DNA from 3 places in the Caballeronia sp. LZ016 genome. Region 1 is predicted to be linked to each of the others. Evidence: predicted binding sites of a transcription regulator. Region 1 holds the regulator's gene; each other region holds the start of a gene.

Region 1 (5,083 bases):
CGAGCAGCGAGCGCAGGCGCTCCCAGATCAGGTGCCGCGCCTGCGGATCGAGGCCGGTCGTAGGCTCGTCCATCACGAGGACGTCGGGATCGTTGACGAGCGCGCGGGCCAGCGTCAGCCGCCGTTTCATGCCGCCCGACAGTTCGCCGACGCGCGCGTCCGCCTTGCTCTCCAGCCGCGCGAACTCCAGTAGCGACGGCACCAGCGCGGCCATCCGCGCGCCCGTCAGCCCGAAGTAGCGGCCGAAGACGAGCAGGTTCTCGCGCACGGTGAAGTCGGGATCGAGATTGTCGAACTGCGGCACGACCCCGACGCGCTGCCGGGCGAAACGTGCACGGGCCGGCACGGGCTCGCCGACGAGGCGAATCGTGCCGCTATCTGGCGACGTCATGCCGAGCAGCATCTTGAGGGTCGTCGTCTTGCCCGCGCCATTGGGGCCAAGCAGACCGAAGCATTCGCCGGGGCGCACGTGGAAGGTCAGTCCGTCGACGACATTCTTTCCGCCGTATCGTTTTCTGACTTCGGTGAATTCGATGGCGGGCGCGGGCACTGAAGTGTCGTCGGGTGCGTCGGCTGCGCCGCGCGGGATGTCGCTCGTCATGCATCGCCTGCCAGAAGGGAATCCAGCGGGCTAGTGTAATCCAATGCACCAGTGCGGCGCTTTGCATGCAACCGCATGCTGCACGCGCGATTCAATCGCGTGCCGGATGCGTCAGGCACGTGTCGGGCGACAAGTGCCCGGCCTTGCGGGACAAGGCGGGCAGCAACTGGCACGGCTAAAGCTAACACGGTGCGGCGTTGCGCAAGATTAGCGTTTTCCATCGTTGCGACGCGGGTCGCGGCACACGATCATCAAGTTACGCCGCACTCTTGCGATGCGGCAGGGAGGCATGATGACAAGCTACCGAAAAATTCTGCTCTGCTACGACGGCTCCCGAGAAGGCCGCAAAGCGCTGCGCCAGGGCGCGAACCTCGCGCTCGATCTGAACGCGGAAACGCATGTGCTCGCCGTGGTCGACATGCGATCGAGTATTGCGCAGAGCGCCGGTCTGCTGACCGACGTGGCTTGCGGACGTTTCGAGGATGCGGCGCGCGACATCCTGCAGGAGGGCGTCGACTGGCTGCGTGAGCGCGGATTGCAGGCCCAGGGGCACTTCGCGTTCGGGCATCCGATCGACGAAATTGCCGCGCTCGCCGATAACCTCAAGGTCGATCTCGTCGTGGTGGGGCATCGCTGCCGCAGCGGACTGGCGCGATGGTGGATGGGCGCGGGCAACACGCCGCTGCTCGATCGCGTGTCGTGCAGCATTCTGGTGGCGGTCTGTCAGGCAGGCGAATCCGCCGAAGCCGAAGACGCCGCCGCGTATGCCGCCAAGCCGGTCAAGGCGGAAGAGGGCGCGTAGTTCGGCGTCGCGCTCGTCAGCCGTTCAGATCGACGGCGACGAGCTTCCATGACACGAGACCGCTGCGGCGGAAGATGGCCGAATACCGTGCATCGCCAGCGCCGTGCTGATAGGTCACGACGAAGGTATTGATGTCGCGGTATCTGGCGGTCGTCTGTGGCGGCTGCGGCAGACCGGGCGGTTGCGGCAGCGGACCGGACGCCGCCGTGACGCTCGCGCCGTTTCGTGACGGCGCGGGCGGCCGTTCGCCAGGAACGCCGCGCGGCGGAATGCCGTTGAGTATCGCGGCGACGCCATCGGGTGTCGCATAGGAGTCGACCAGCGGCCCGACGAGCGCCGCGCCGATCATCGCCCCGAGAATCGCGAGCGGATTGCCGCTCTTCTGAATGTCGATGCGACGCGTCAGCAGCGCCGCGACCTGTTCCTTCAGGCTGCTGCGCAACGCCGGAAAATCGACGTACTCGCTGACAGTCTCTGCATCGCGCGCATCAGCCGCGCGCTTGACGCGATCCAGCGCCAGATACGGCGACGCATACATGAATGCCACCGCCGCGCCGCACAGAACGACAGCGAGTGCAATAGCGACAAGACGGGTAGTTCGCGACATGCGGTGCACGAGCCTCTCGAGCGTCGGTCTGACTCAGATTGACCGCGCCGGTGCAAGAACGATCCCGCAACCCGCGACGTTCACGCCAGAAACCCGCCCGCGCCGCCGGCACGTTCCTCGTCGATGCAGCGGTCGAGCATGCGCGACACCTCGCTGATCTTGCCGACCATGATGACGCGCGATTCGCTGCGATAGACCCGCACCGGGGCGCGCTGCGCCGGCTCCGCATGGACCGTCTTGGCAAGCGACACCCGGGCGAACGCCGGCTGACGCGACGGCAGCACCGGCATTTCATCGAACAGATCCGGCGTGGCTTCAGCAAGCGGACGCGCCGCGACGCCGCAGGGAATCAACGCACGCAGATGACGCAGGCGGCCGAACTGGCGGAAGGGCAACAAACGGGCAAAACGTTCCATGATGACTCTCCAGGCGATAGGACGCACTGCGGCCAAGCCGCGAACGGCTGCCGTCATGCTTTGATGTACTCGAAACGCGCCGCGTCGTGCGTGGCGTGGGGGAAGCGGGCGCGCTAGAACTCGCCCGAGCGGATCAGACCGACCGCGATGCCTTCCAGCGCGAATTCACCGCTGCCGGAGCGCACGAAAATGTTCTCGTAGTCCGGGTTCTCGGCGATCAGTTCGACGCCGTCCGAACGACGCTTCCAGCGCTTGACCGTGACGTCGTCGCCGAGACGCGCGACCACGATCTGCCCGTCTTTGGCTTCGGTGCGTTTTTGCACCGCGAGCAGGTCGCCATCCAGGATGCCGGCGTCGCGCATGGACAGCCCGCGCACCTTCAGCAAATAGTCCGGCTTGCTGGAAAAGAGCGCCGGATCGCACGCGTAGTGCTGTGAAATGTGCTCCTGCGCGAGGATGGGACTGCCGGCCGCCACCCGGCCGACGAGCGGCAGAGACAATTGCATGATGCTCGGATGCGGCAGCGTGAACTGATGCGGAAGCTCGTCGGAGCGTGCGGCTTCGCTGATCAGCCGGATGCCTCGCGACGACCCTGCGGCCAATTCGATCACGCCCTTGCGCGCCAGCGCTCGAAGATGCTCCTCGGCGGAATTGGCCGAACTGAAGCCGAGTTCCGCAGCGATTTCGGCGCGCGTGGGCGGGAAACCGGTGCGCTCGATAGCGCGCTGCAGGAGTTCGAAGACCTGCTGCTGGCGAGCGGTAAGTCTTGAGGTTCTAGTCACTGGCTGGCCCCTGCTGCGCTGTATGGATGAACAGATGACTGTATTTTTATACAGTATTTCATACTTTTCAAGCATTACTTTAACTTCGCCCCGGCAGCGCCCCGCAGCGGGCGTTTTCGATGGAAGGACGCCAAAGCGCCGGTCGTTAGCACGTTTCGGTATAAAAAGATGAAAAACGATTATTTCTAATCATATAGCCGCGCCGATAGACTGATTCCGTCAATTGGATAAGACGGAGAACGGGGAATGCAAAGCACGAAAGCGGGATTGGGGACCAGGGGAAGAAAGCTGCTCACCGCGTTGGCGCTGGCGGCGGCGACGATTGGCATCGGTGTTCAGGCGCACGCACAGACATCGTTTCTGAACGTCTCCTACGATCCGACGCGCGAGCTGTACCAGGACTTCAATCAGGCGTTCGCGAAGAAATGGAAGGCCGACACCGGCGAAACGGTCACTTTCAAGCAGTCGCACGGCGGTTCGGGCGGCCAGGCCCGCGCGGTCCTCGACGGACTGCAGGCCGACGTCGTAACGCTCGCGCTCGCCTATGACATCGACGCGCTCGCCGGCAAGGGGCTCGTCAGCGGCGACTGGCAGAAGCGCCTACCGGATAACGCGTCGCCGTACACGTCGACGATCGTGTTCCTCGTGCGCAAGGGCAATCCGAAGCACATCAAGGACTGGGACGACCTGACGAAGCCGGGCGTATCCATCGTTACGCCGAACCCGAAGACCTCGGGCGGCGCGCGCTGGAACTATCTCGCAGCGTGGGCGTATGCGCAGCACAAGCCCGGCGGCAATGAGCAGACCGCGAAGGACTTCGTCTCGAAGCTCTACAAGAACGCGGGCGTGCTCGATTCCGGCGCGCGCGGCGCGACGACGAGCTTCGTGCAGCGCGGGCAAGGCGACGTGCTGATCGCGTGGGAGAACGAGGCGTTCTTGTCGCTCAAGGAGTTCGGGCCGGACAAGTTCGAGATCGTCGTGCCGTCGGTGAGCATCCTGGCGGAGCCGCCGGTCGCGGTGGTCGACAAGGTCGTCGACAAGCACGGCACGCGCAAGCTCGCCGAGGCGTATCTGAAGTATCTGTACAGCGACGAAGGACAGCAGATTGCGGCGCGCAACTTCTATCGCCCGCGTTCGAACACGGTTCCGGCCGGTCTGACGAAGCAGTTTCCGAAGCTGAAGCTCTACACCATCGACGATACCTTCGGCGGCTGGACGAAGGCGCAGAAGACGCACTTCGCGGATGGCGGCGTGTTCGACTCGATCTATCAGCCGCAGTAATGGCACGGCAGTAACGGCAAGGCAGTAACGACACGGAGCAGGGCGGCTCGATGATGGAGCATCGAGCCGGATCGGCAAATGACCAAGCGGCGCGCCATGACGCCGCTCGTCGCACGTGCAGCAACAAGCGCCCGCCCCGGCGCACTGGACAGGACAATTCGAGCATGACCACTTTCAACCTGCGCAAGCCGAGCGCGCTACCGGGCTTCGGCTTGACGCTCGGCATCACGCTCGCGTATCTGAGCCTCATCGTGCTCATACCGCTTGCGGCTACTTTCGCCAAGACGGCGACGCTCGACTGGGCGCAGTTCGTGCGCGCGGTCAGCTCGCCGCGCGTGCTGGCGTCGTACCGGCTGACGTTCTTCGCCGCGCTCGGCGGGGCGCTCATCAACGCGGTGTTCGGCTTTCTCGTCGCGTGGGTGCTGGTGCGCTATACGTTTCCGTTCAAGCGTATCGTCGACGCCATCGTCGATCTCCCGTTCGCGCTGCCGACTTCCGTCGCGGGCATTTCGCTCGCCGCGGTTTATGCGGGCAACGGCTGGATCGGGCAATTGCTCGCGCCGCTCGGCATCAAGGTGGCGTTCACGCCGCTCG
Region 2 (5,083 bases), on a different contig from region 1:
GCGTCCTTGGGCTGCCTTGCACGGGCACCCACTGATTGGCGTGCTCCGGGCGATGATCGGGCGCGGGCGCTGGCCGCAAAACATTTTCGGGGCCGAGGCGCGCAGCCAGTAACTCCAGCAGCCGGTTATGGTCTTGCGCGGATCCACCAGGCTCGGGAAACAGCGAATCGCTGGGCGGCTCAGCCGCGCGCACTTCAGACGCCGTCAGCCGCACGGCGATGACCGCGGCTTCGAGTTCGGTGCGCCCAAGTCGCTCTTTCAAAAGACGCACCAGGTGCTCTTCATGCCAGGTCGGTTCGGCAAGCGCGATCTCGATCAGCGTCGGCTCGATGGCCTGGCGTCCGCGTTCATGCTCGAGCGTGATGGTGGCATGCGTGAGCGCCAGTTGCTGGGCGGTGAGCCACCCGCAGAGCTGCACGACGAGTCGCCGCGCGGAAAACAGGATGGCTTCGGCATGCTCGACGCGATCAGGCAGCTCGACGCGCGCGCTGAAGGTCGGCGGCAGTTCCAGCCATTCCTGCAGTTCAGGCGCCAGGCCATAGGCCCGGTCCAGGAAATCGAGTAGGTCCACGCCACACCTTTTCTTCAAACCTGCACGAGGCAGGCGTTGTATATCGCTCAGGACACGGCAGCCCAGCCCACTGAACCAGTCGGCGAACGGCCGCAGCTCTGGCACCACCATGAACGGCAAGGCGCCTAAGTGACGTTCAAGCGAGCGCATCGTGAGCACTCGCCGGCGGCCGGCCTTGGCGAGGAGCCAGGCGCCGCGCCCGGTCGGCGCGACGCTCATGCGCCCGGTGACGCCGATGGTCGCGACGACGCACCTGATCTCCCTGCACACGCGCAAGATGCCGCCGAAGAGTCGCAAGCTCGCCGTGACGTCGACAACGATGGTTTCCTCTTCGCACACGGCCACCTGCGGCGAAAAACGCAGCAGCGCAATGGCCACCTCGCGCTGCATGTCGTGTTCGCGCTCTGGGCTGCGATCGAACATCAGTGCTTCCGACGCGAGCGTCGTGACCCCACCGCGTTTCATCCCGACGCGCACACCCGCGTCTCTTGCCCCTGCATCGAGCACAATGACCTTGTCGCGCTCGAGCACCACGCACCCGTGCTCAGACGGAGGCGACCACCTCGGTCTGAACACCTCCAGCGACAGCCGGGGCAAGTGAATGGCGACGAACACGGCCATAGGGACTCAGCAAGATCGGCGACGGTTGTAGGGTGACGGTCAAGGGCTCCGTTCGGTTGGGGCCGCGTCGTTTAATCATGTCGACGGCAATCCCGCCCTCTGCCGGTCGAACGCCAAGCCGTAAGCTCGCCGGCGACGCATCCTGGGCGCTGGCAAGCGGCCGCACCAGAATTAGCAACGTCTCGGTTGCCTGAGCGGCCAGATGCAAGCGTCGCAACGCCTCGGAGCGGATGTGCTGTGGCCAGAACAGCAGCGCACCGCAAGTGCCGGCCTGCAGCACGCGCTCCGCGCACCACAAGGCGTCCGCCGTTTTCGACGCACGCAGCCACATCAGCTTCTCGAGTGGCACGCCGAGGTAGGAGAACGCCAGCGCGTTTGGCACGTGCGGCGCCTGCAGCAGCACGACGGGCCGCTGAGCATCATGAGCGACGCGTGCGAGCGCCGGACGCATCAGACGCATCTCGCCCACGCCGGGCTGCTGGACCAGCAATTCCACGAGCGCACCCAAGGGCCAGCCACCGCCAGGCAACTCCGCCGACAACGCCGCGTAGCCGGTGTCGACGGTCTTGCCGTAGGCGCGCGCGAGCTGCGATCCGCGCCACAGCGTTATTCCCCCCGACTCCGAATACATATTTCTATCGAGCGCAGCATCGATGGAGCGCGCCCGTTCCTCGGGCGTGCGTAACTGCTGTGCGGCTAAGGCAGTCCGACTCACGATTTGGCTCCAGAGATACTGTATAAATATACAGGTATTCTAGCCCAAGTATTTGAGTCTCAGGTTGGAGGTCGAGTCCAACCTTCGTCGATTCCGCTCGCTATCTCCCGTCCCTAATTGATCGACCAAGCACCGTCGCCCTGTCGTTTCAAGATTACTTGAATCTTTGAATTGACGGGTCTATGATGCCGCCATGGACTCGAACCTCGTTGTACGCGCGCTCGGCGCGCTCGCTCATGAATCGCGCCTGGCGATCTTCCGCGCACTGGTTGTCGCGGGCCCCGAAGGCATGCCGGCTGGTGAGATCGCTCAGCAGCTTGGCCTCTCGCCGTCTGGCCTGTCGTTTCACCTTAAAGACCTGTCGCATGCGGGCCTCGTCAACAGCGAACAGAAGGGACGGTTCATCTTCTATTCAGCCAACTTCGATGCGATGAACGGACTGGTCGGGTTTCTAACTGAGAACTGCTGTGCCGGCGCTGACTGTTCCGTTCAAGGTGTGTCGCAGTGCCCAGGAGCTAAATCATGAAACGTATGCACATCCACGTTGCTGTCGAAGATATTGATGCGAGCACCCGGTTCTACGTCGCCATGTTTGGAGGCGCAAAACCGACGGTATCGCAGTCGGACTACCGCAAATGGGAGTTAAGCGATCCGAAGGTCAACTTCGCTATTTCGCAGCGTGGCGTAAAGCCGGGCATTGATCACCTTGGCATTCAGGTCGAATCGGACGAGGAACTCGCTGAGATGCGAGCGCGCTTCGCAAGCGCTGAGTTGCCCGTCACGAATCAGACGGCGACGACCTGCTGTTACGCAAAGTCGGATAAGACCTGGACAGTGGACCCACAGGGCGTCGCATGGGAGACCTTTCAAACGCTTGAGCACGCCCCTGTTTATGGAGAGTCGCGCGATCGTTCGCGCGAAGCCCGCGTGTCTTCAAATGCCTGCTGCTCGGGCGCAGATCTCAATCGGAGCAACACGTGAACGACAAAACCTACAACATTCTGGTCCTTTGCACGGGCAACAGCGCCCGAAGCATTATGGCCGAAGCGCTTTTTAACACGCTCGGCAAGGGCCGATTCCACGCGTTCAGCGCAGGCAGTCACCCGTCAGGCGCGGTCAATCCGTTTGCGCTTGAGCGCTGCGAGTCACTGGACTACGACACGACCGGGCTGCGCAGTAAGAGCTGGGATGAGTTCGGTGCGCCGGACGCGCCGCAAATGGACTTCGTGATCACCGTGTGCGACCAGGCGGCTGGCGAGGTGTGCCCGATATGGCCCGGCAAGCCGATCACCGCGCACTGGGGTTTTGAAGACCCTGCCGCATTCCTGGGCAGCGACGAAGAGAAGCGCGCGGTCTTCACCAAGGTCTATCGGCAGATTCTGACGCGGGTAAGCCAGTTTGTGAACCTGCCGTTGCACATACTCGATCGCAATGCAGCCCAGAAGGAAGTGCGCGCGATTGGCGAACGTCCCGCCGAGGAATCCAATGAGCAGCACTGACTCGGTCGCTCGCGCCAGCCGCCCCGTCATTGGCTTCTTCGAGCGATATCTGACGTTGTGGGTTGCACTGTGCATCGTCGCGGGCATCGCGCTGGGCCAATGGTTGCCGGCGCTGTTTCAGGCGATCGGTCGCATGGAAGTGGCGCAGGTCAATCTGCCGGTGGGCGTGCTCATCTGGGTGATGATCATCCCGATGCTCATCAAAATTGACTTCGGTGCGATGGCGCAGGTCAAGGGCCACTGGCGCGGAATCGGCGTCACGCTATTCGTGAACTGGCTCGTCAAGCCGTTCTCGATGGCGCTGCTCGGATGGATCTTCGTGCGCCACGTCTTCGCCGCCTGGTTGCCCGCAACGCAACTCGATAGCTACATTGCCGGCCTCATTCTGCTGGCTGCTGCCCCATGCACCGCGATGGTGTTCGTCTGGTCGCAGCTTTGCAAGGGCGATCCCTATTTCACCTTGTCGCAGGTGGCCCTGAACGACGCGATCATGATTGTCGCGTTCGCGCCGATCGTGGCACTGTTGCTTGGCTTGTCCGCCATCACCGTTCCGTGGAATACGTTGATCTCGTCGGTGGGTCTCTACATCATCATTCCAGTCGTCATCGCGCAGTTACTGCGTCGCGTGCTGCTCGTGAACGGTGAGGCCCACTTCAATCGCACGGTTTCACGCCTCGGGCCCTATTCGATTAGCGCGTTGCTCGCCACGCTGATGCTGCTGTTTGCCTTCCAGGGGCAAGCCATCGTCCGGGAGCCGCTGGTCATCGCGATGCTCCCAGTCCCGATTCTCATTCAGGTGTTTATGAACTCCGGGTTGGCCTATTTGCTGAACCGTAAGCTCGGTGTCGCGCATTGCGTAGCCGGGCCTTCGAGTCTAATCGGCGCAAGCAATTTCTTCGAGCTGGCCGTCGCGACCGCCATCAGCCTGTTCGGCTTCCAGTCGGGCGCGGCGCTCGCGACTGTCGTTGGCGTGCTGATCGAGGTGCCAGTCATGCTGCTCGTGGTTGGCGTTGTGAACCGCTCGCAGCGCTGGTACGAGACCGCGTGAGGAGCGGGCGTGAGCATCATCATTTACCACAACCCCGATTGCGGTACGTCGCGCAATGTCCTCGCTATCTTGCGCGAAGCCGGTGAAGACCTATGCGTCATCGAGTATCTGAAGACACCACCGGATCGCACAACGCTCGAACGGATCATCACGGACACCGGACTGGCGGTCAGGGACATACTCCGGATCAAAGGCACGCCGTATGCGGAACTCGGACTCGACGATGCGGCATTGACCGATGCGCAACTGATTGACGCGATGCTGGTCCATCCGATCCTGATCAATCGACCGATTGTCGTGACGCCGCGCGGCACACGTCTATGCCGACCTTCGGACGCTGTTGTTGACGTACTGGCTCATGCGCCCGAGCGCGAGATGCTAAAGGAGAATGGCGTACCGTTCCTCGTCGCCCGGGCAATCCCGGGCGACGACGCCACCTTTGTGCAGACTATGAGGGATGCCGAACTACCGGTCGATGACCTGTCCGAGCCCGGACGCGCATTCTTTACGCTCAGCACGCTAGCCGGTGTACACATCGGCTCCGGTGGATTCGAACGGTACGGTAGTGATGCGCTCGTCCGTTCGATCGTCGTCGCGTCCGGGCATCGAGGCTTGGGCATCGGTCGCCA
Region 3 (5,083 bases), on a different contig from region 1:
GAGCATTGTCTCGAACGCGCGCTGATAGTCATCGACCGGGAACGTGTGCGTCAGGATCGGCGACAGGTCCAGACCGCTCTGCAACATGGCGACCATTTTGTACCAGGTCTCAAACATTTCGCGGCCGTAAATGCCTTTGATTTCGAGCCCCTTGAATATGACCTGATTCCAGTCGATGGCAGTCTGCGCGGGCGGAATGCCCAGTAAAGCAACCTTGCCGCCATGATTCATCGACTCCAGCATTGAAGTGAAGGCGCTCGGAACGCCCGACATTTCGAGGCCGACGTCGAAGCCCTCGGTCATGCCGAGTTCATGCATGACGTCGCGCAGATCCTCGCGCGTCACGTTGACGGCGCGCGTCGCGCCCATCTTGTGAGCAAGGTCCAGCCGATAATCGTTGACATCGGTGATGACAACGTTGCGCGCGCCCACGTGCCGCGCGATAGCCGCCGCCATCACGCCGATCGGACCCGCTCCGGTAATGAGCACGTCCTCACCGACGAGATTGAATGAAAGCGCCGTGTGCGTTGCATTGCCGAAGGGATCGAAGATTGCGGCGAGGTCATCGGAGATATCGGGCGGAATCTTGAACGCGTTGAAGGCGGGGATTGCGAGGTATTCGGCGAAAGCGCCTTCGCGATTCACGCCGACTCCGACCGTGTTGCGGCAAAGATGCCGCCGGCCCGCGCGGCAATTGCGGCAGAAGCCGCACGTGATGTGCCCTTCACCGGAAACGCGGTCGCCGACAGCGAACCCGCGCACTTCCTGTCCGATCTCGACGATCTCCCCAACGTACTCATGCCCGACATGCATCGGCACGGGAATCGTCTTTTGAGCCCAGTCGTCCCACTTCCAGATATGAATGTCGGTGCCGCAGATGGCGGTCTTCCGGATGCGGATGAGGACATCGTTGTGACCGACCTCGGGACGCTCGACGTCTGTCAATGTGAGACCGGGAGCGCGTTCGAGTTTAGCAAGGGCTTTCATGCGTTGGTCCTGTGGATTGCTTTGGGTGCTGTGGCCGCACGATGCTCGGCCGAGTTTATGCGCATAAAGGCTCAGCGGATGACGCCCAGCCGCCGCCCCACTCGGGCAAACGCGTCTACCGCCCGATCGATCTGCTCCGGCGTGTGCGCCGCGCTCATTTGCGTTCGAATGCGTGCGCGGCCTTTCGGCACGACTGGGTAACAGAAGCCGATCACGTACACACCTTCCCCGAGCAATGCTTCCGCCATTCGGGATGCGAGTTGCGCATCGCCGAGCATGACGGGAATGATCGGATGTTCACCGGGCACGAGGTCGAAGCCGAGCGCGGTCATGGCTTGGCGGAAATGTGCGCCGTTTTGCCGGACGCGCTCGCGCAAGTCGGCGCCTTCGTTGCTCGCAAGCAACTCAAGCACTTTCAAGGAAGCCGAAGCGATGCTCGGCGCAAGCGTATTCGAAAAAAGATACGGCCGGCTTCGTTGCCGCAGCAACTCGACGACCTCTTTGCGAGCGGCGACATATCCTCCCGATGCACCGCCGAGCGCTTTCCCAAGCGTCCCGGTAATGATGTCGACGCGGTCCAGCACGCCGCAACGCTCCGGCGTGCCCCGTCCGTGCTCGCCAATGAAACCGACGGCGTGGGAGTCGTCGACCATCACCAGCGCGTCGTAGCGATCCGCAAGATCGCAGATGCCGGCGAGGTCCGCGATAATGCCGTCCATTGAAAACACGCCATCGGTCGCGATCAGCTTGAAGCGCGCGCCGGCTTCATCGGCTTCTTTCAGACGCGCTTCCAGGTCGGCGAGGTCGTTGTTCTTGTAGCGCAGTCGTCGCGCCTTCGACAGACGCACGCCGTCGATGATGCTCGCATGGTTCAGTTCGTCGCTGATGATCGCGTCTTCATCGGTCAACAGCGTTTCGAACAGGCCACCGTTCGCGTCGAAGCAGCTTGAATAGAGGATGGCGTCATCGGTCTGAAGGAACTCCGCGATCGCACGCTCCAACTGCTTATGCACGGTCTGCGTCCCGCAGATGAAACGCACCGACGCCATGCCGAAGCCGTCTGCATCGAGACCCGCTTTCGCGGCGGCGATCAAACGCGGGTCGTCGGCGAGGCCTAAATAGTTGTTCGCGCAGAAGTTGAGTACTTCCGCCCCGCTGTCGAGCCGAATATCCGACGACTGCGGACTGGCGATGACTCGTTCGGTCTTGTAGAAACCGGCCGCGCGAATTTCATCGATGGTTTGGCGCAGATGGGTCAAATATCGGTCGTTCATCAGCAGCATCCTGTGAATGCGGGCGCTCGGCGCGTGGCCCATAGCCCTGTTATAGTCCATGCATCGCATCGGACGAGTTCGATATTTCGAACAACCTTCCGATATGCCGAACACTGTAAAGGATCGAAGAAGTCATGGCAAGCGCTCGCTCCACGCAGGCAGCCGGGGAACCGGCACCGTCCGCATCGTCGCCGCCGCGCGTCGGGGAACAGATTCAACGGTTGCGCAACGAGAGAAAGTTGACGCTCGATGACTTATCCCGTGCAGCAGGGGTTTCCAAGTCGATGTTGTCGGAGATCGAGCGCGACAAGGCGAATCCGACGATAGCCGTCGCATGGAGGCTGACGAACGCGCTCGGAATCAGCCTCGATCAATTGTTCGCGCAGCAACGGCCGCTCGAAGCGATTCGCGTGGCCGGCCCGCACGAGATACCGACGCTAAGCGGTGACAACGGTGGATATCAGCTGCGGGTGTGGGGGCCGATCGAACTGGCAGGCAAGTTCGAGTGGTACGAACTCACGCTGCAGCCGGGGGCGGCGCTCCGATCGAACGCGCACGAGCCGGGGACGCGGGAGCACATGACCGTGCTCAACGGAACGATACAGGTAGAAGCGGCAGGCACGACGCGACGTCTGAAGGCGGGCGAGACAGCCCGGTACGCTGCCGACGATGGCCATTCCATTCGAAATGCAGGAAGATCGGAAGCGAAGGCACTGCTGGTGGTGATTCACGGATGAGCCGGCGTGCTGCGGGCGTCAGTGCGAGCGGAACTTTATGCGCATCAAGTTGGGCAGCGGCCCGCCGTCAAGTAAAAACGGGACGCCGACCCGGCGTCCCGCTCAAAGTCCAGCGGCCATCGCCGCCAGTATGTGTTACGGCTTCTTCAGAGTGTCCTTCACGTCTTCGCGGACATCTCCCGCGCCCTTCTGAATCTTCCCGGCTGCTTGCTGCATGTCGCCCTTGGCTTCCTGCGCCGGGTCATCGGTTGCGTTACCGACCACTTCGTTGACCTTCCCCTTCACCTGCTTGCCAACGCCTTCAATCTGGTCCTTGTTCATTCTGGCTCTCCTTTGGTTTCGCGCTCAGAGTGCGCGCATGCTTCGTTGTGACGCCCGCGAGTTCAACGCGGGATGCCGCGTAAGCACGGCTCTACGATGCGCTTCCCGAGCGCAAGCTCATAGCGGCGCATGTCTGAATCGCACGTAGGCGGAATCGCACATACAGCGCAACGGAACAGCGCGACGCTATTTTCATCGATGCGAGTACTGTATATTTATACAGTACTGGAGACCGCTAGAGGAGGTGAATATGGAGTCGAACGGCGAACATCTCAGCAGAAAGCAGTTCGAGCGCGCGGTTCGTGACCTCGAACGCATCACGAGACAAATCGCAGGGCGTTATATCGAGAAAAGTGTGCCGCTTACCTGGCGCCTGCTGCATGCGATCGAAGCCGAAGCCGTTGCGGATCTCGGTTTCGCCGGACGCCACGAAGCCGCGTTGCGCGAATTGTTCGCGCGCCCGGACGGCTTTCATTTCCCGGAGACCGATGACGTCGTCGACCTCGCATCGTCCAACGCGTTGCCTGCCGTGTTTGCGTTCGTAGTGGATGCCTACGAGTGCGCCGCCCGGCAAGGCAGGCCGCAACTTTCCGTCGCTGCCCACTGACACGTCGTGGGACCTGGTCGCGCGACCATCCGCAGAAGTCGACGCCATCAGAGTGCGAAGTCGGCGGCCATGTCAGCGTCGGTGCGCGCCTGCAACTCGCCGCTACGGCAGGCGCGGCGAAATCGCTCATAGTCTTTCTCGACCTGGTCGGCATAGGCGCGGCCATAGCTCACGAGCGCGTCGACCAGCCGCGAGCCGCTGCCGATGTAGCCCGATATCTCCAGCGCGAGGCCGCTAGCCTTCGCGTGCGCCCGGGCGAGCGCCCAGCCGCAGAGTGCGGCGTAGTTGCGGAGCGCTTCGTCGTCGAATGTTTCGATCTGAACGGAAATCTTCATGTCGCGCAGTTGGCGCACGTAGAAGGTGCGTCCGAGCGCACCGGTCGCGAAGCCGAGGAACGGATCGCTCGCCGCCTGCATCAGGCGTTGTCCGTGAACGACTCGTTGACCCTCGTGTTGGCTTTTCGCGGAGTGTTGGGGCAGGTATCGCGCGACGACCGACGTCGACGCCTCCTTCAGTTGTAGAAACAACGGCCTGCCGTGATGGTCGGTGAAGAGCAGCACGACACAGCGCGTGCCCACGCTTCCAACGCCCACCACCTTGAACGCGACGTCCTCGAGGTGAAACTGCAAGAGCAGCGCCGCCCGCTCCGGCGTCAGCGATCTCGTGTAATCCTGCATCAGCGATCCCAGAAGCGTTGCACGATCGCCCGACAGCGTCATCCATTCGTCCGCCTGATCGATGAGCGTGCTCTCGCTGCGGATGTGGAACACGGCGGGCGGGGCATCGCGGATGCGCCAGCCGTCGCCGTCCTTGTCCGCGAGCTTCGGCAGCACAGTGTCGTGCGTGCGCCGCGACGCGCGTTCGAAACTTCGCCGGATGCGGCGCCGGGCAGCGTCGGTCTGAACAAGATCGTACAGTCGCGCGAAGCTGATTCGCTCGTACCATAGATCGAGCACGCCCATCTCGGCGTATTCGCGCATGTGTCGCTGATAGCTTTCAACGGTGCGATACGCGAGCTCGTCGGCAGCCAGACCGCCCATGCCTAAATGCCGGCCCGCAACGGTGAAGCTCGCGGTCAGGCGCTTAAGATCCCACTCCCACGGTCCGCGCGCGGTCTCGTCGAAATCGTTGAGATCGAAGATAAGCGTGCGCTCGGG

What was found. Region 1 encodes LexA, which represses DNA repair genes until DNA is damaged. Its sites were predicted from a motif close to ACTGTATNNNNATACAGT; they were not measured.
Region 2: a site for LexA is predicted at 1,925-1,942, ahead of imuA (translesion DNA synthesis-associated protein ImuA). Genes of this name have one in related genera too.
Region 3: a site for LexA is predicted at 3,526-3,543, ahead of P9220_RS13970 (DUF2471 family protein). Genes of this name have one in related genera too.

Annotation. Positions count from the first base shown of each region.
Region 1 is NZ_JARTVY010000001.1:2,412,186-2,417,268, reverse strand. It holds gene nodI (nodulation factor ABC transporter ATP-binding protein NodI) at 1-550, opposite strand, end outside; gene P9220_RS11450 (universal stress protein) at 894-1,403, shown strand; gene P9220_RS11445 (DUF2939 domain-containing protein) at 1,420-2,010, opposite strand; gene P9220_RS11440 (hypothetical protein) at 2,091-2,426, opposite strand; gene lexA (transcriptional repressor LexA) at 2,540-3,208, opposite strand; gene P9220_RS11430 (sulfate ABC transporter substrate-binding protein) at 3,455-4,489, shown strand; gene cysT (sulfate ABC transporter permease subunit CysT) at 4,654-5,083, shown strand, end outside.
Region 2 is NZ_JARTVY010000003.1:151,888-156,970, forward strand. It holds gene P9220_RS19720 (DNA polymerase Y family protein) at 1-1,192, opposite strand, end outside; gene imuA (translesion DNA synthesis-associated protein ImuA) at 1,116-1,907, opposite strand; gene P9220_RS19730 (metalloregulator ArsR/SmtB family transcription factor) at 2,101-2,433, shown strand; gene P9220_RS19735 (ArsI/CadI family heavy metal resistance metalloenzyme) at 2,430-2,888, shown strand; gene P9220_RS19740 (arsenate reductase ArsC) at 2,885-3,406, shown strand; gene arsB (ACR3 family arsenite efflux transporter) at 3,393-4,454, shown strand; gene arsN2 (arsenic resistance N-acetyltransferase ArsN2) at 4,464-5,083, shown strand, end outside.
Region 3 is NZ_JARTVY010000002.1:89,995-95,077, forward strand. It holds gene tdh (L-threonine 3-dehydrogenase) at 1-987, opposite strand, end outside; gene P9220_RS13955 (glycine C-acetyltransferase) at 1,059-2,261, opposite strand; gene P9220_RS13960 (XRE family transcriptional regulator) at 2,396-2,998, shown strand; gene P9220_RS13965 (CsbD family protein) at 3,134-3,319, opposite strand; gene P9220_RS13970 (DUF2471 family protein) at 3,570-3,926, shown strand; gene P9220_RS13975 (DUF2252 domain-containing protein) at 3,974-5,083, opposite strand, start outside.